One region of the Arthrobacter sp. P1_C12_2 genome, then DNA from elsewhere that is predicted to be linked to it. Evidence: predicted binding sites of a transcription regulator. Region 1 holds the regulator's gene; each other region holds the start of a gene.
What was found. The regulator LexA, encoded in region 1, represses DNA repair genes until DNA is damaged. The targets are predictions, from matches to a motif close to TCGAACANNTGTTCGA.
Positions count from the first base shown of each region.

Region 1 (3,214 bases):
ATGGGGACGTCCAGCTGCGGCGCGCCATACGGACGCAGGCCACGCAGATTCGTTCGGAGGGGCAGTCGGTTGAGGCGCTCAAGCTGGTCAGTCACGTGACCAGTTTAAGTGGTAGCGGGACGGGCGCTGAAACTGTGACGCCCGCGACGGCACTTGGCGGAGGCTACTTAGACGGGACGAACAGCTGCTGGCCCGGCATCACACCCGCGGCGTCCAGATTGTTCAGCTGCACGATATCGGCCACAACATCGCGGGGATCGCGCTCCGGAGCCACGGACCCTGCAATGGCCCAGAGGGACTCCCCCGGCTGCACCGTGACGGAAACGGTCGGCGTCAGTGAGAGCTGGTCCGCGGAATCCGCCGCTTTCGCGGGGGCGTTGAGGAATCCGCTGAAGGAGAAGACGAAAGCCGCCAGCAGGATCAGGGGGACACCAAAAAAGACGAAGCGCCCGCGCCGGGTGAGCCGCAGCGGAGGCTGCTTCGCCTGAACGATAGTGCCGTGAAACGCGCTTGAAACTGACATGAACTGAGCCCTCCTGGACCATACGGTGCCGCCCGGCGTACTCCACGTACTCGCCGCCAACCGGCCGAACCTTCGAACATAGAACCGAACATCACTTGCGACCCCTGAACCACGAAATCGAACACATATTCGAATCTTGCTTGTTCTGTTTTAGCACTTACTAACGAACGATGTCGAGACTCGCTAGAACAAATGTTTGAAAAAGGTCTGCGGCTGGCCTATTTTTGAGGGACAGGACAACCACTTTTGAACTCCCTGTGGGGATTCATTCGTAGTTGATCAGCAGGGTCTGACATTTCAGGCCGGAAGTTCCCGGTGACAGCAGCCACGGCAGCCGGGCGGAACGGAAAGGCGTTGGCGAACATGGCAGCACAAGCCACTGGCGGCAGGGCCACCCCACGGAGCCCGCAGCCCGCCCGGGCCCCCAAGAGCCTCACCGTCCGGCAAAAAAAGATCCTTGAGACCATCCAGCGGTCCGTCACGGACAAGGGCTACCCGCCGTCGATGCGCGAGATCGGCGACACCGTCGGTCTCGCCAGCCTGTCGAGCGTGACCCACCAGCTCTCCCAGCTTGAGAAGCTCGGCTACCTGCGGCGTGATCCGAAGCGGCCCCGGGCTATGGAAGTGCTCATGCCGCTGACCCTGGATGAAGGGACCACGCCTATCTCGGGTGTCGAGAAGTCCAGCGGTCTGCGGGCCGTCGGCGGCCTGTCAGTAACTGAGCTCGCCAGTGCCACTGACACGGCAATGGTGCCGTTCGTCGGACGCATCGCCGCCGGCGGGCCGATCCTCGCGGACCAGGTGGTGGAGGACGTCATGCCGCTGCCCCGCCAGCTCGTGGGCCATGGCGAACTCTTCATGCTCAAGGTCGCCGGCGACTCCATGATCGATGCCGCCATCTGCGACGGCGACTGGGTGGTTGTCCGCCGCCAGGGTGACGCCGTGAATGGCGACATCGTTGCCGCCCTACTGGACGACGAAGCCACGGTCAAGACATTCCGCCAGCGGGACGGCCACACCTGGCTGCTGCCGCAAAACACCCAGTACGAGCCCATCCTCGGCGACCACGCCGTCATCATGGGCAAGGTCGTCTCGGTACTGCGGTCCCTTTAGCCATCCCGGGCCACGCCATGACCTGGTGGCCACCCTGCGGCGGATTTCCGGCGCAGGGTGGCGGGCCAGCCTGGATCTAGTCTTTCGCGGCGTCTTTCGCCAGGCGCTTCAGGGCAGCCAAGGCTATCGATGAATCGGTGGTGGGCCAGAACGGCGGCAGCGCGGCGCGGAGGAACCCGCCATAGCGCTCCGTGGACAGCCGCGAATCCAGCACCGCCACCACGCCCTTGTCCGAGGTCGAGCGGATCAGCCGGCCGGCGCCCTGCGCGAGGCGGATGGCGGCGTGGGTGGCCGAGACGGCCATAAAGCCATTGCCGCCGGCCTGGGCCACGGCCCGCGAGCGTGCCGTCATCAGCGGATCGTCCGGCCGCGGGAAGGGAATCCGGTCGATGACCACCAGCCGGCAGGACACGCCAGGTACGTCGACGCCCTGCCAGAGGGACATTGTGCCGAACAAACACGTATCCGGCTCGTCGGCAAACTGCCGCACGAGCGCCGTCATGGTCGACTCCCCCTGGCACAGGATGCTGAGGCCCAGCCTGGGCCGCATGGCCTCGGCGGCTTCCTCGGCCGCGCGCCGCGAGGAAAACAGGCACAGGGCACCGCCGCCGGAAGCGCGGATCAGCTTCTCGAGTTCGTCCAGGGCCTCGGGGGACGTTCCGCGGCCGGGTTTGGGCAGGTGCCGGGCGACGTAGAGGATGCCCTGCCTCGGGTAGTCGAATGGGGACCCGACGTCGACGCCGGTCCAGCTCGGGGCGCCGGTGCCAACCAGGCCCAGGCCTCCGGCGGCAGGTTCGAAGGCAGCGCCGATGGCCAGCGTGGCCGAGGTCAGGATGACGGTGTGGTCCGCGAACAAACCCTCGCGCAAACGCCCCGCAACACTCAGCGGGGCAACATTGATCAGGGCCGGCGCGCTCTCGTCCGGCTGGGAGTAGCCCTGCGCCGGGTCGAAGCTGCTGTTGCGGGAGAACCACACTACTTCGCGGTTTTCGCGCGCGGCCAGGAGGCGTTCACAGAGTTCCAGGATGACCATCAGGCGTGAGCGGGCCAGCTGGCGTCCGCCGTCGGCCGACACGGAGCTGTCCCCCTTGGAATCGGACAGGGCGGCGCGGCACGCGTCGCGCAGCTGGTCGATGCAGTCCAGCTGCTCGCTGTTCAGGCCATTGGGCATCAACCCGCTGGGGACGCCGTCTATGGCCAGCTCCAGGTGGGCAGCGGCATTGTTCAGCGCATCCACGGTGATGCCCGTGTGCTTCCGGGCCCCGGACGCGGCGGCGTGCACCATCGCCACGGAGAGCTGGCCGGAGACCGCGCCCGTGACGCGGTCCTGAAGTTCGTGCGCCTCGTCCACCACCACGACGTCGTACTCCGGCAGCACCGCCAGCCCTTCGAAGGCGCTGACGGCGAGCATGGCATGGTTGGTGACCACGACGTCGGCATCGGCGGCGTTCTGCCGGGCGAGTTCGCTGAAGCATTCGGCCGCAAGCGGGCATTTCTGCGCGCCGAGGCACTCCATGGAGGTGACCGAGACCTGGCGCCAGGCCCGATCCGTGACGCCGGGCATGAGCTCGTCGCGGT
Region 1 covers NZ_JBFUAF010000005.1:67,624-70,837, forward strand. The annotation lists gene AC1DZQ_RS07305 (histidinol-phosphate transaminase) at 1-95, opposite strand, end outside; gene AC1DZQ_RS07310 (LysM peptidoglycan-binding domain-containing protein) at 164-523, opposite strand; gene lexA (transcriptional repressor LexA) at 887-1,636, shown strand; gene AC1DZQ_RS07320 (ATP-dependent DNA helicase) at 1,713-3,214, opposite strand, start outside.

Region 2 (3,214 bases), on a different contig from region 1:
CGCTGATCGGCTTCGGCCTGGACTCGGTCATTGAAGTGACTTCCGCCCTGGCGCTGTCCTGGCAGTTCTCTGCCAAGGATCCGGAACGACGTGAGCACCTGACGCTGCGGATCATAGCCATCTCGTTCTTCGCCCTCGCCGCGTTCGTGGCCGTGGACGCCATCCGGTCACTCACGGGCGCAGGCGAGGCCCGACACTCAACACCTGGGATCGTAATCGCTGCCTTGAGCCTGGCGATCATGCCTGTCCTGTCATGGGCGCAGCGTCGCGCCGGGCGGGAGCTTGGCTCCAGGACGGCCGTAGCGGATTCCAAGCAGACGTTGCTCTGCACGTACCTCTCCGCCGTCTTGCTGATTGGCTTGATTCTGAACAGCACTCTGGGTTGGTGGTGGGCCGATGCCGGCGCGGCACTGGTCATCGCAGGTATCGCGGTGCGGGAAGGCATCAACGCTTGGCGAGGTGATGCCTGCTGCGCCATACCGCACGACACTGACGGCCACGCTGAAGAGGACGATGACTGCTGCGCGCCCATCGAAAAGACCTCAGCAGCATCCGCCCTTGCGGTGACCGTGACGGCCGCGACGGCAGGTAAAGAGCCAGCGGATTCTTGCTGCGCAGGGTGCGGACCAGACGCCTCGGCTGCGTCTGTCTCCGTTGACCTTGGAACGCAGCCGGCCGATCGATGAGCGCAGTCGTTTCCGCCGAGGGTCCGCATCACCATCTGGATCCCCCTCGCGGCCCTTGTCGGCGCCGGGGTGATCTGGTGCGTCGTATTCACCGCCAACAACCCCGCGCCGGCCGCACCTCTGGTGGCCGCCGACGCCCAGCTCATCAGGGAAGACAGCCACCGGGGCACGAACCCGGCCACTGAGAAGGCCCAACTGGTCGAGTTCCTGGACTTCGAATGCGAATCCTGCCGGGCAGCTGAGCCCCTGGTGGAGGAACTGAAAAGGGAATACGGGGACCGGATCACTTTCGTCCACCGTTACTTCCCGCTGCCCGCACGCCCGGCGGTCATGCGGTTGGGGTCTGGCTGTCTCTGTCTGCGATCGAGGTCTGGACCCACGACCAGTTAGCCCAATGACAGGATGGGGTCATGCCCATAGCGAAGTCCATCCTGTTGTTCGCCCTCGCCGCCGCCGCTGAAATCGGGGGCGCCTGGCTGGTCTGGCAAGCCGTGCGGGAGGACAAAGCCTGGTGGTGGGCCGGCCTCGGCGTCATTGCCCTGGGGATTTATGGTTTCGTCGCCACCTTGCAGCCCGACGCGCACTTCGGCAGGATCCTCGCTGCGTACGGTGGTGTTTTTGTTGCAGGCTCCCTGGCGTGGGGCATGATCTTCGACGGTTTCCGTCCCGACCGCTGGGACATCATCGGGTCCCTTATCTGTCTCGTGGGTGTCGCCGTGATTATGTTCTCGCCCCGCGGCTCCTAACCCAGATGTACTGGCGCGGTTTCACCTTGGTCCGCGACCGCGACCGCCGGCTGTACTGTCCAGAACGCAACAACCGGGCAGAGCCAGACGGAACGGGCCGAATACTCAGATCGTAGAGCGCACGGTAGATCGTTTCGTGCGCCAGATGCCGTCTTTTGTCGGCCCGTCCGGCTACACTGAATGAATCGAACATATATTCGAATAAAGGTGTGTTGTGGGCGTTATTGTCGGTCCCCGCGTGATAGACGCGGGCATGTCGTTGCTGTCGGTGCTGATCTCTCCGGTCCCCGTCGCGGCCGGGTACCCCTCGCCGGCGCAGGACTACTTTGATGGGCGGATCGACCTGAACGTGCACCTGATCAAGGACATCACCAGCACCTACGTCGTGCGGGTCTCCGGAGACTCGATGGAACGCGCCGGGATCAGCGACGGCGATGAACTGATCGTGAACCGGGCGCTGGACCCCAAGGACGGGTCCGTGGTCATCGCCGTCCTGGACGGGGAACTGACCATTAAGCGGCTGCGGATCACGGCCGCCGGCGTCGTGCTGCAGGCGGAGAATCCGGCGTACCCGGACATCCGTGTACCGTCCTTGTCGGATCTGGTCATCTGGGGCGTCGCGACCCGCTGCCTGCACCATGTTTGAGGCACACCATGTCTAAGCCCGCCCCGATGCGGCGCATGCCACAGATCGCGCACGTGGATGTGAACTGCTTCTACGCCTCGGCCGAGCGGGCATTCGATCCGTCCCTCGAAGGCCGGCCCGTCGTCGTCCTGTCCAACAACGACGGCTGTGCCGTCACCCGGTCCCCAGAAGCCAAGGCCCTTGGCATTGCCTTGGGTGAGCCCTGGTTCAAACTCGCCCCGCGCGCCAGGGAGTGGGGACTGATGGCTCTGTCCAGCAACTACGAACTCTACGGCGACATCAGCGCCCGCGTAATGGAACTGCTCGGCCGGTACAGCGCCTGGCTGGAGGTCTACAGCATCGACGAGGCCTTCCTCGGCGTCAAAGGCACCCCGGACGAACTCCTTGCCCTGGGCCAGACCATGAAGGCAGCCGTGCGGCGCAACGTAGGAGTTCCGGTCTGCGTGGGGATCGCGCCCACGAAGACCCTGGCGAAACTGGCCAACAGGTGGGCCAAGAACAACCCTGCCTTCGGCGGCGTCTGCCATTGGGACTCCGTGCCCGCCGCCGACCGGGAGGCGCTGATGCGCCGCCTGTCCGTGGTTGAGATCTGGGGCGTCGCGACGCGGTTGGCCAAGCGCCTCAACGCCTTGGGGCTCCAGTCCATCCTTGACCTGTCCCGGGCGGACCCGGTCATGATCCGGGACCGCTTCTCCGTGGTCATGATGCGGACCGTCCTGGAGCTGCAGGGTACCCCGTGCATCCCGATGGAGGAAGAACGGATCGGCCGGGACCAGCTCATCTTCTCCCGGTCCTTCGCGACTCCCATCACCACCGCCGCCGGGATCCGGCAGGTCATGAGCGTCTACGGCCAGCAGGCCTCGGCCCGGCTGGCCAAACACGGCCTCCAAGCCAAAGTCCTCACCGCATTCGCCGGCACCTCCCACTTCAACCCGAACGACACCTCCTACCCCTCGGTCTGCGTGCCCCTGCCGATGCCCACCGCCGATCCTGTCCTGCTCACCCGGGCCGCCCACGCTCTCCTGCCCCACATCCACGAGGGCATCAAGTACGCCAGGGCCGGCATCATGGTCACCGACCTCCGGCCCACCGGCAACCAGGCACCGCTGGCCCTGTTCGAAAACCCGCACGAGGAA
Region 2 covers NZ_JBFUAF010000002.1:201,213-204,426, forward strand. The annotation lists gene AC1DZQ_RS03535 (cation diffusion facilitator family transporter) at 1-686, shown strand, start outside; gene AC1DZQ_RS03540 (DsbA family protein) at 810-1,076, shown strand; gene AC1DZQ_RS03545 (YnfA family protein) at 1,097-1,432, shown strand; gene AC1DZQ_RS03550 (LexA family protein) at 1,647-2,078, shown strand; gene AC1DZQ_RS03555 (Y-family DNA polymerase) at 2,087-3,214, shown strand, end outside.
Region 2: AC1DZQ_RS03550 (LexA family protein) is a predicted target of LexA. The motif match lies at 1,618-1,633, and genes of this name have one in related genera.

Region 3 (3,214 bases), on a different contig from region 1:
GCGGCGAATCGACCACGATAGACAAGCTCTCCAGGATCTTCGGGCTCCGTGATCCGCTGCGCGAACGCATCCTGGCCGGCCTGCCCGTCTACGGCTCGTGCGCCGGAATGATCCTGCTGGCGGACGAGATCGCGGACCCGGCGAAGGACCTTGCCGGAAACCCGCAGCAGACGTTCGGCGGACTCGACATCACTGTGCGCCGCAACGCCTTCGGCCGGCAGCGCGAGTCCTTCGAGACGGACCTGGACTTCAGGGGGCTCGAGTTCAGCGCCGCCGGCGGGGCAGTGGCCCCGGTCCACGCCGTCTTCATCCGCGGGCCGTGGGTGGAGCGCGTCGGCGACGGCGTCGAGGTCCTTGCCCAGGTGGAACCGTCCAAAGCGGGCCACCCCGAATCCCTGGACGGGACGGCTAGAATTGTTGCAGTGCGCTCCGGCAAGCTGCTGGCCACCTCCTTCCACCCGGAAGTGACGGGGGAAAAGCGCGTGCATGAACTGTTTATTCGAATGATCAGAGGAGAAGCGTAAAGCATGTCAGGCCACTCCAAATGGGCGACGACCAAGCATAAGAAGGCCATCCTCGATAGCCGCCGGGCCAAGTCGTTCGCCAAGCTGATCAAGAACATCGAAGTCGCCGCGCGCATGGGCGGCCCTGACCTGTCCGGCAACCCGGGCCTGGAACTGGCCGTCACCAAGGCCAAGAAGACGTCGGTGCCCGCTGACAATATCGACCGCGCCATCAAGCGCGGCGCCGGACTTACCGGCGAGGTCGTCGACTACACCGAAATCATGTACGAGTGCCGCGGCCCGCAGGGTTCCGCGCTGCTGATCGAGTGCCTCACGGACAACAAGAACCGTGCCGCCTCCGAGGTCCGGCTCGCCATCTCCCGCAACGGGGGCACGATCGCCGATCCCGGTTCGGTCAGCTACCTCTTCAGCCGCAAGGGCGTCGTCTCGCTGCCGAAGAACGGCCTCAGCGAGGACGACGTGCTGATGGCGGTCCTCGACGCCGGAGCCGAGGAAGTCAAGGACAACGGCGACACCTTCGAAATCCACTCCGAGCCGACCGACCTCCAGGCCATCCGCGATGCCCTGAAGGAAGCCGGCATCGAGTACGACACCGACGAGGCCGAGTTTGTGCCGTCCATGCAGGTGCCGCTGGACCTCGACGCCGCCAAGAAGTTCATGAAGCTCGTGGACGCCCTGGAAGAACTCGACGACGTCCAGAACGTCTACAGCAACGCCGACCTCAGCGACGAAGTGCAGGCCGCACTGGAAGCCGAGTGACACGCACTCCCAGGCGTGACTTTGAGGCCCGGTCTTGACGGTCCAACCTTGACGCTGCGCGTGTTGGGGGTTGACCCGGGCCTCACCCGTTGCGGGATCGGCGTCGTCGACGTCGAGCGGAACCGGCGGGCCACCCTGGTGGCCTTCGGCGTGGTGGGCACCTCCCCGGAGGAGAGCCTGGACCAGCGGCTGCTGGTCATCGCCACGTCCATCGACGAATGGCTGGACAAGTACGAGCCGCAGGTCCTCGCCGTGGAGCGGGTCTTTTCCCAGCTCAACGTCAGCACGGTCATGGGGGTGGCGCAGGCCTCCGGCGTGGTCATTGCGGCCGCCGCGCGCCGCGGCATCCCGGTGGCGCTTCACACCCCGTCCGAGGTCAAGGCCGCCGTGACGGGAAGCGGGACCTCGAACAAGGATGCCGTCACGAAGCTGGTCACCAAGATCCTCCGGCTCGACGAGCCCCCGCGCCCGGCCGACGCCGCCGACGCCCTTGCACTGGCCATCACCCACGCCTGGCGTGCCGGCAGCGGCGCGGCCGTCGCCACGACGGGACCGGGCAGCCAGTCCCTCACTCCGGCGCAGCGGGCGTGGGCGGACGCGGAGGCAAAAGCGCGCCGTGCGCGCTGAATGTCCGGCTGTGCCGCCGCAGAGCTTGGTAGGGTATTCGTAGATATGTTCGGATAGCCGGGTTGCCCGGCTGTACTTTCTTTTATACCCAGCTGTAGACCCAGGAGCCCGGCCTTGATCAGTTTTCTTCGCGGAACCGTTGCGCATGTTGGCCTGTCCTCCGCCGTGATCGACCTCAACGGCGCCGGCATGAGCGTCAACGCCACACCGCAAACCCTCAGCGGCCTCCGGGTGGGCGAGGAGGGAAAGCTTTTCACGTCCCTGATCGTGCGCGAGGACTCGCTGACCCTGTTCGGCTTCACCAGCGCTGACGAGCGGGAAGTGTTTGACGTGCTGCTCAGCGTCAGTGGCGTCGGTCCCCGGCTCGCCCTGGCCGTACTGGCCGTCCACGAGCCGGAAGCCATCCGGGTGGCCGCCCACTCCGGCGACGGCAAGGCCTTCACGAAGGTCCCTGGAATCGGACCGAAGGTTGCCGGCCGGATCGTGCTCGAACTCGCCGGCAAGCTCGTGCCGCACGGTACCGCCGGCGCGCCCGTCGCGGCACCGTCCGCGGAATCCGTCTGGAAGCCGCAGGTCGTCGCCGCGATGACAAGCCTTGGCTGGTCCGAAAAGGATGCCACGGCCAGCATCGACAAATCCCTCGCCGACTCCCCGGACCTGGCCGCAAACGGCAATGTGGCGGAGATCCTCCGCGCGACCCTGCGCTGGCTGGGGCAGGACGGCGCCCGCGCCGGAAACCGGGTAGGCGCGCGTGGCTGAGCCGTCGATCGTCACCGGGGGAGAGGAACCGGAGGAGCGGGTCATCGAAGCCGCCCTGCGGCCCAAGAACCTGCACGACTTCGTTGGCCAGCACCGGGTCCGCAAGCAGCTGTCCCTCGTCCTGGAGGCCTCGCGCATGCGCGGCCGCAGCGCCGACCACGTGCTGCTCTCCGGCCCTCCCGGCCTGGGCAAAACCACCCTGTCCATGATCATCGCCGCCGAAATGAACGTCCCGCTGCGGATCAGCAGCGGCCCGGCTATCCAGCACGCGGGCGACCTCGCGGCCATCCTGTCCTCGCTCTCTGAGGGCGAGGTCCTGTTCCTGGACGAAATCCACCGCATGTCCCGGCCGGCCGAGGAAATGCTGTACATGGCGATGGAGGATTTCCGCGTCGATATCGTCGTCGGCAAGGGCGCCGGCGCCACAGCCATTCCGCTGGAACTTCCGCCCTTCACCCTGGTCGGCGCCACCACGCGGGCCGGTCTGCTTCCCGGTCCGCTTCGGGACCGCTTCGGATTCACCGGCCACCTTGAGTTTTACTCCG
Region 3 covers NZ_JBFUAF010000002.1:428,608-431,821, reverse strand. The annotation lists gene pdxT (pyridoxal 5'-phosphate synthase glutaminase subunit PdxT) at 1-524, shown strand, start outside; gene AC1DZQ_RS04675 (YebC/PmpR family DNA-binding transcriptional regulator) at 528-1,283, shown strand; gene ruvC (crossover junction endodeoxyribonuclease RuvC) at 1,332-1,910, shown strand; gene ruvA (Holliday junction branch migration protein RuvA) at 2,025-2,669, shown strand; gene ruvB (Holliday junction branch migration DNA helicase RuvB) at 2,662-3,214, shown strand, end outside.
Region 3: ruvA (Holliday junction branch migration protein RuvA) is a predicted target of LexA. The motif match lies at 1,948-1,963, and genes of this name have one in related genera.